Regions from separate parts of the Bradyrhizobium sp. ORS 111 genome, predicted to be linked through region 1. Evidence: predicted binding sites of a transcription regulator. Region 1 holds the regulator's gene; each other region holds the start of a gene.
The links. The regulator PhoB, encoded in region 1, activates phosphate uptake and scavenging genes when phosphate is short. The targets are predictions, from matches to a motif close to TGTCATNNANCTGTCAT.
Positions count from the first base shown of each region.

Region 2: the regulator PhoB is predicted to act here: its motif matches at 780-796, upstream of P6U30_RS20995 (DUF47 domain-containing protein).
Region 3: the regulator PhoB is predicted to act here: its motif matches at 810-826, upstream of ugpB (sn-glycerol-3-phosphate ABC transporter substrate-binding protein UgpB).

Region 1 is NZ_CP120701.1:7,645,349-7,647,613, forward strand. Features, by position in the region: gene P6U30_RS35350 (GcrA family cell cycle regulator) at 1-322, shown strand, start outside; gene phoB (phosphate regulon transcriptional regulator PhoB) at 546-1,256, opposite strand; gene phoU (phosphate signaling complex protein PhoU) at 1,316-2,035, opposite strand; gene pstB (phosphate ABC transporter ATP-binding protein PstB) at 2,138-2,265, opposite strand, start outside.
Region 2 is NZ_CP120701.1:4,488,173-4,490,437, reverse strand. Features, by position in the region: gene P6U30_RS21000 (branched-chain amino acid ABC transporter permease) at 1-686, shown strand, start outside; gene P6U30_RS20995 (DUF47 domain-containing protein) at 835-1,479, shown strand; gene P6U30_RS20990 (inorganic phosphate transporter) at 1,579-2,265, shown strand, end outside.
Region 3 is NZ_CP120701.1:107,948-110,212, forward strand. Features, by position in the region: gene P6U30_RS00470 (CaiB/BaiF CoA transferase family protein) at 1-474, shown strand, start outside; gene ugpB (sn-glycerol-3-phosphate ABC transporter substrate-binding protein UgpB) at 882-2,198, shown strand; gene ugpA (sn-glycerol-3-phosphate ABC transporter permease UgpA) at 2,263-2,265, shown strand, end outside.

The DNA.
Region 1 (2,265 bases):
GGCCCGTCCCGCCCAACATATGATGCGGGTGGCGCGCCCGGTCTCGCGCGGCAACACCGCGCTCGCCCACGCCTTCGAGGTCGAGCTGGAGCCGGATCCGGTCGCCTATGACAATGTGGTGCCGATGAGCCAGCGGCTGTCGCTGCTCGAGCTGAACGAGGCGACCTGCCACTGGCCAGTCGGCGACCCCTCGAGCCCTGAATTCTTCTTCTGCGGCGGCAAGGCGCTCACCGGCCTGCCCTATTGCGCGCACCACTCGCGCGTCGCCTACCAGCCGGCTGCCGACCGGCGCAGGCCCGCCAACAAGCCGCCGACCCGGTGAGCATCATAGGCCGTGGAAACAAAATCCCCGCGCAAGCGGGGATTTTTTTGTGAGGGGACTACCTCTACGTCACAGCGTCGTCCTGCCGCAGGCCGGGACCCATCCGCCGCGGCTTGTGTTGTGAACAGGACTCGTCGTTCCGACTTCGCGCAACAAATTGCATTCGGGGTTATGGGTCGCGGCTTTTGCCGGGACGACGCTGTGGTTATCTGCTGCCCGCGCCTTACGGCTGCGGCTCCGCCTTGGCGAAGCGGTCGTCGAGCGCATAGCCGGCACCGCGCACGGTGCGGATCGGATCCTGCTCGCGGCCGGGATTGAGCAGCTTACGCAAGCGGCCGATGTGCACGTCGACGGTCCGCTCGTCGATATAGATGTCGCGGCCCCAGACGCTGTCGAGAAGCTGCTCGCGGCTGAACACGCGGCCGGGATGCTCGAGGAAGAACTCGAGCAGGCGATATTCGGTCGGGCCGAGATCGATCGGCCGGCCCGAGCGCGCGACGCGGCGCTTCTCGCGGTCGAGCTCGATATCGCCGTAAGTCAGGACGGTGGCGAGCCGCTCAGGGCTCGCGCGACGCAACAGGCCCTTCACGCGCGCCAGCAGCTCCGGCACCGAGAACGGTTTGACGATGTAATCGTCGGCGCCGGTGGCGAGGCCCCGCACCCGCTCGCTCTCCTCGCCGCGCGCCGTCAGCATGATGATCGGAAGCTGCTTGGTCTCAGGCCGCGCCCGCAGGCGGCGGCACAGCTCGATGCCGGAGAGGCCCGGCAGCATCCAGTCAAGCACCACGAGATCGGGAACACGCTCCTTCAGCCTTGTGTCGGCGTCGTCGCCGCGTCCGACCGTCTCCACGTCGTAGCCTTCCGCGTCGAGGTTGTAGCGCAACAACGTCGTCAGCGCTTCCTCGTCTTCGACTACCAGAATGCGTGCGCTCATCGGTCTATGTTCTTTCTCTGTGTTGATCCGTTGCCCGAGAGGCGAACCAAACACCTCAGCTAGCCGTTACCCGGCACCGTGGTGGCAAAGGTGGTCATGTCGCCCTTCGGGCGCTTGTCGGTGATCTGCTGGCCTTCGATCATGTAGAACACGGTTTCGGCGATGTTGGTGGCGTGGTCGCCGATCCGCTCGATGTTCTTGGCACAGAACATCAGATGGATGCAGAACGAGATGTTGCGCGGATCCTCCATCATGTAGGTGAGCAGTTCGCGGAACAGCGAGGTGCAGATCGCGTCGACCTCCTCGTCGCCCTTCCAGACGGTCATCGCGGCCGGCAAGTCGTGCGCGGCGTAGGCGTCGAGCACCGACTTGACTTGCGACAGCACCAGATCGGTCATGTGCTCGAGGCCGCGGATCAGCTTCAACGGCTGGAAATCGCTCTCGAGGGCCGCGACGCGCTTGCCCATGTTCTTGGCGAGATCGCCGATCCGCTCGAGGTCGGTCGCCACCCGCATCGCGCTGACGATCTCGCGCAGGTCGATCGCCATCGGCTGGCGACGCGCAATCGTCAGCACCGCGCGCTCCTCGATGATGCGCTGCAGGCCGTCGATCTCGACGTCGGCGGCAACGACGCGCTTGCCGAGCGCGACGTCGCGGCGGATCAGTGCGTCGACGGACTCGGTGATCATGCGCTCGACGAGGCCGCCCATCTCGGCGACCAGGCGGGTGAGTTCCTGCAGATCGCTGTCGAATGCCTTGGCGGTATGTTCAGAAACCATCGCTTGCTCCTTCAATCATGATCCGGCCGGATCATGATCTCATTTCCTTGTTTGAGCATGATCTCATCGGAAAACCGGGTCTCCACTTTTCCGGATCATGCTCTAGCCGAACCGGCCGGTGATGTAGTCCTGGGTCCGTCGGTCGCTCGGCGAGGTGAAGATCTTGTTGGTGTCGTCGAACTCGATCAGTTCGCCAAGATACATGAAAGCGGTCTTGTCAGAGACGCGCG
Region 2 (2,265 bases), 3.2 Mb from region 1:
GCATCGTGGTCGGCACGGCGGCCGCCGCCTTGCTCGCCCTTGTCACCGGCTATGTTTCGATTCGCCGGCAGGGGATCTATTTCGCGATGATCACGCTGGCGTTGTCGCAGCTCATCTACTTCATCTATCTGCAGGCGCCGTTCACCCACGGCGAAGACGGCATCCAGGGCATTCCGCAGGGCCATCTGTTCGGGATCTTCGACCTCTCCAAGCCGACGGTGCTGTATTACGTCGTGCTGGTTGGATTCCTTGCCGGCTTCCTCCTGATCTACCGCACCATCAACTCGCCGTTCGGCGAGGTGCTCAAGTCGATCCGCGAGAACGAGCCGCGCGCGATTTCGCTCGGCTACAAGACCGACCAGTACAAGCTGCTCGCCTTCATCCTGTCGGGCACGCTGGCGGGCTTCGCCGGCTCGCTGAAGGTGTTTGTGGCGCAGAACGCCTCGCTCACCGACGTGCACTGGTCGATGTCCGGTGAGATCGTGCTGATGACGCTGGTCGGCGGCCTCGGCACGATTTTCGGACCTGTGGTCGGCGCCTTCGTGATCATTGCCATGCAGCAATATCTCGCGGGCTTCGGCCAGTGGGTGACCGTCATCCAGGGCGTGATCTTCGTCGCCTGTGTGCTGCTGTTCCGGCGCGGCCTCGTCGGCGAGCTCGCCCATTACCTGCGGCGGTCGCTGTAGGGCCGCGGACCGGGGACTTTCTGAACCGACAAAGTGGTGGATGACCGCCCATCCGGGCGGCCAGGGCCGGGCGCTTGTCCCGCGAAGTGTTCTATGACAGTTCTGTGACAGCCTCCCGACGGCTGCCCCGGAACGATGGAACGGACTTATGTTACGCTGGTTTCGCAGCTTCCTGCCCAAGGAAGAGCGGTTTTTCGACCTGTTCGCCCGCCATGCCCAGACCTCAGTGCAGTGCGCTTTGGCGCTGCAGGACATGCTCAAGGGCGGGGACGAGACGCCCGTCTTCTGCCAGCGTGTCAATCAATTCGAGAACGATGCGGACAACATCACCCGCGAAGTCCTCACCGCGGTCCGCCGCACCTTCATCACCCCGTTCGACCGCGGCGACATCAAGAACCTGATCACGTCGATGGATGATGCCGTCGACCAGATGCAACAGACCGCGAAGGCGGTCGTGCTGTTCGAGGTGCGATCGTTCGAACCGCCGATGCGCGAGATCGGCGGCCTGATCATCGAATGCGCCAACCTGGTCGGCCGTGCGCTGCCGCTGTTGCAGTCGATCGGCCAGAACGTCGCCATGCTGACCCAGATCACCGAGGAGCTGACCAAGCTCGAAGGCCGGGTCGACGACCTCCACGACATCGGGCTGAAGGAATTGTTCCTGAAGCACCGAGACGCCAACACGATGGACTTCATCGTCGGCGCGGAGATCTACGATCACCTCGAGAAGGTGGCCGACCGCTTCGACGACGTCGCCAACGAGATCAACTCGATCGTGATCGAGCAGGTCTGAGCATGATCCGGAAACGTGTGCAGCGGTTTTCCCTGCGACAAACGCGAGGCGTTTGCGCGGAGATCATGCTCAAACAAGTGAAATAGGCAGGGCCATCACGTGGACGCCACGCTGGGTCTTCCCGTTCTCGTCATCCTGATCGCGGTGGCGCTGCTGTTCGACTTCCTGAACGGCTTGCACGATGCCGCCAATTCGATCGCGACCATCGTCTCGACGCGCGTGTTACGGCCGCAATATGCGGTGTTCTGGGCGGCGTTCTTCAACTTCGTCGCCTTCATGGTGTTCGGCCTGCACGTCGCCAACACCATCGGCACCGGGATCATCGAGCCGTCGGTGGTCGATGCGACCGTGATCTTCGCCGCCCTGGTCGGCGCGATCGTCTGGAACCTGATCACCTGGGCACTCGGCATTCCCTCGTCGAGCTCGCACGCGCTGATCGGCGGGCTGGTCGGCGCAGGCATGGCGAAGGCGGGGATTTCGGCGGCGGTATGGAGCGGCCTCTCGAAGACGCTGCTTGCGATCGTGCTGTCGCCGCTGGTCGGCTTCCTGCTGGCGCTGGTGCTGGTCGCGATTGTCTCCTGGCTGTCGGTGCGCTCGACGCCGTTCGCCGTCGATCGCGCCTTTCGCATCCTGCAATTCGCCTCAGCCTCGCTCTATTCGCTCGGCCATGGTGGCAACGACGCGCAGAAGACCATGGGGATCATCGCCGTGCTGCTTTATTCGCAGGGCCATACCGGCGAGACGTTCCACATCCCTTTCTGGGTGGTACTGGCCTGCCAGAGCGCG
Region 3 (2,265 bases), 490 kb from region 1:
AAGACCGACGACATCTTCATCGGCGTCGGCAATGACGGGACGTTCCGCAAGCTCGCCCGGGAGATCGGCAAGCCCGAGCTCGGCACCGATCCGCGCTTTGCCCGCAACAAGGACCGCATCGCCAATCGCGACGCGCTGCGCGCCGAACTGGCCGCGGTGTTCAGCCAGCACGAGGCCGAGCCGCTGTGCAACCGGCTGCTCGCCGCGGGCCTGCCGGCCGGGCCGGTCCAGAAGATCGACCAGGCGCTGACCAACCCGCACACGATCCACCGCGGCGACATCATCGAGAAGGATTGGTACAAGGGCGTCGCCTCGCCGATCCGGCTCGATCGCACCAAGCCGAACCTGCGGCGCACGCCGCCGAAGTTCAGCCAGCACGCCACAGAAGTGCTGGGCGAGTTCGGCTACTCCAAGGACGAGATCGGCGCCCTGGTCGACAAGGGCGTGGTCTGCGGCCCCGAACGCAAGCGCTGACCAGCGCCGATGATTTGATTTGAATCATCGGTCTGGCCGCGAGGCTTTCCACCTCTCCCCAGCGGGGAGAAGTCGATTTGCGCAGCAAATCGGGTGAGGGGTCCGCTCCCACGGGAGAGCTTAACCCCTCACCCGGCGCTACGCGCCGACCTCTCCCTATGGGAGAGGTTTCCACTGCCATTGCAGCAATCAAATCTCACGGTGCACGAGCAACGCCCCGGCTGCGGTGCAATGTCACGCCTGACGTTGCACCGCACGGGCGCGTCTGTGGTCTTCGTCTTTTTTACCGCTTCCCTTCGCGCTGGCTTCCCCCGTACGATGGCTTTCGTTTATACGGTCATTTGAACGTCATCCGGCGCTGTTAACGCGCGTAACGAAACCTGACGTTCCATCCGGGAGGGATTTTGATGCTTTTTCGACGACTTGGCGCTGCCGCAGCGGTCTCGGCGACGCTTGCGTTCGCGTCACCCGCATTTGCGGTGACCGAGATCCAGTGGTGGCATGCGATGACCGGCGCCAACAACGACGTCATCGTCAAGCTCGCCAACGACTTCAACGCCGCACAAAGCGACTACAAGGTCGTCCCGACCTATAAGGGCGGCTACGCCGACACGATGAACGCCGGCATCGCCGCGTTCCGCGCCGGCAATGCACCGGCCATCCTGCAAGTGTTCGAGGTCGGCACCGCGACGATGATGGCTGCCACCGGCGCCGTGAAGCCCGTCTACAAGCTGATGCAGGATGCCGGCGAGAAGTTCGATCCGAAAGCGTACCTGCCCGCGATCACCGGCTACTACTCGACCTCGAAGGGCGAGATGCTGTCGTTCCCCTTCAACTCGTCGTCGACGGTGATGTGGGTCAATCTCGACGCGCTGAAGAAGGCCAACATCTCCGAGATTCCGAAGACCTGGCCGCAAGTGTTCGAGGACGCCAAGAAGCTCAAGGCGGCCGGCTACTCCACCTGCGGCTTCTCCAACTCCTGGGTCACCTGGGTCAATCTCGAGCAGCTCTCGGCCTGGCACAACGTGCCGCTCGCGAGCAAGGCCAACGGCCTCGACGGCTTCGACACGGTGCTCGAGTTCAACGGCCCGCTGCAAGTCAAGCATCTCGAAAATCTGGTCGAGCTGCAGAAGGACAAGACCTACGACTATGCCGGCCGCACCAACACCGGTGAGGGCCGCTTCACCTCGGGCGAATGCCCGATCTATCTGACCTCGTCGGCATTCTTCGGCAACGTCAAGGCGCAGGCCAAGTTCAACTTCACCGCCGCGCCGATGCCCTATTATCCCGACGTCAAGGGCGCGCCGCAGAACTCGATCATCGGCGGCGCCTCGCTCTGGGTGATGGGCGGCAAGTCCGCCGACGAATACAAGGGCGTGGCCAAGTTCCTGACCTTCCTGTCGGACACCGACCGCCAGGTCTGGATCCACAAGGCTTCCGGCTATCTGCCGATCACCAAGGCAGCCTATGAGAAGGCGAAGGCCGAGGGCTTCTACAAGGACCAGCCCTATCTCGAGACGCCGCTGCTCGAGCTGACCAACAAGGAGCCGACCGAGAATTCGCGCGGCCTGCGCCTCGGCAACATGGTGCAGCTCCGCGACGTCTGGGCGGAAGAGATCGAACAGGCGCTGGCCGGCAAGAAGACCGCCAAGCAGGCGCTCGATGCCGCCGTCGAACGCGGCAACCAGATGCTGCGGCAGTTTGAAAAGACCGCCGTCCGCTGAGATGATGCGCTAGACTAACGCCCCGGCAGGCCGCATCCCGCGGCCTGCCATTTTTCCAGACCTCATG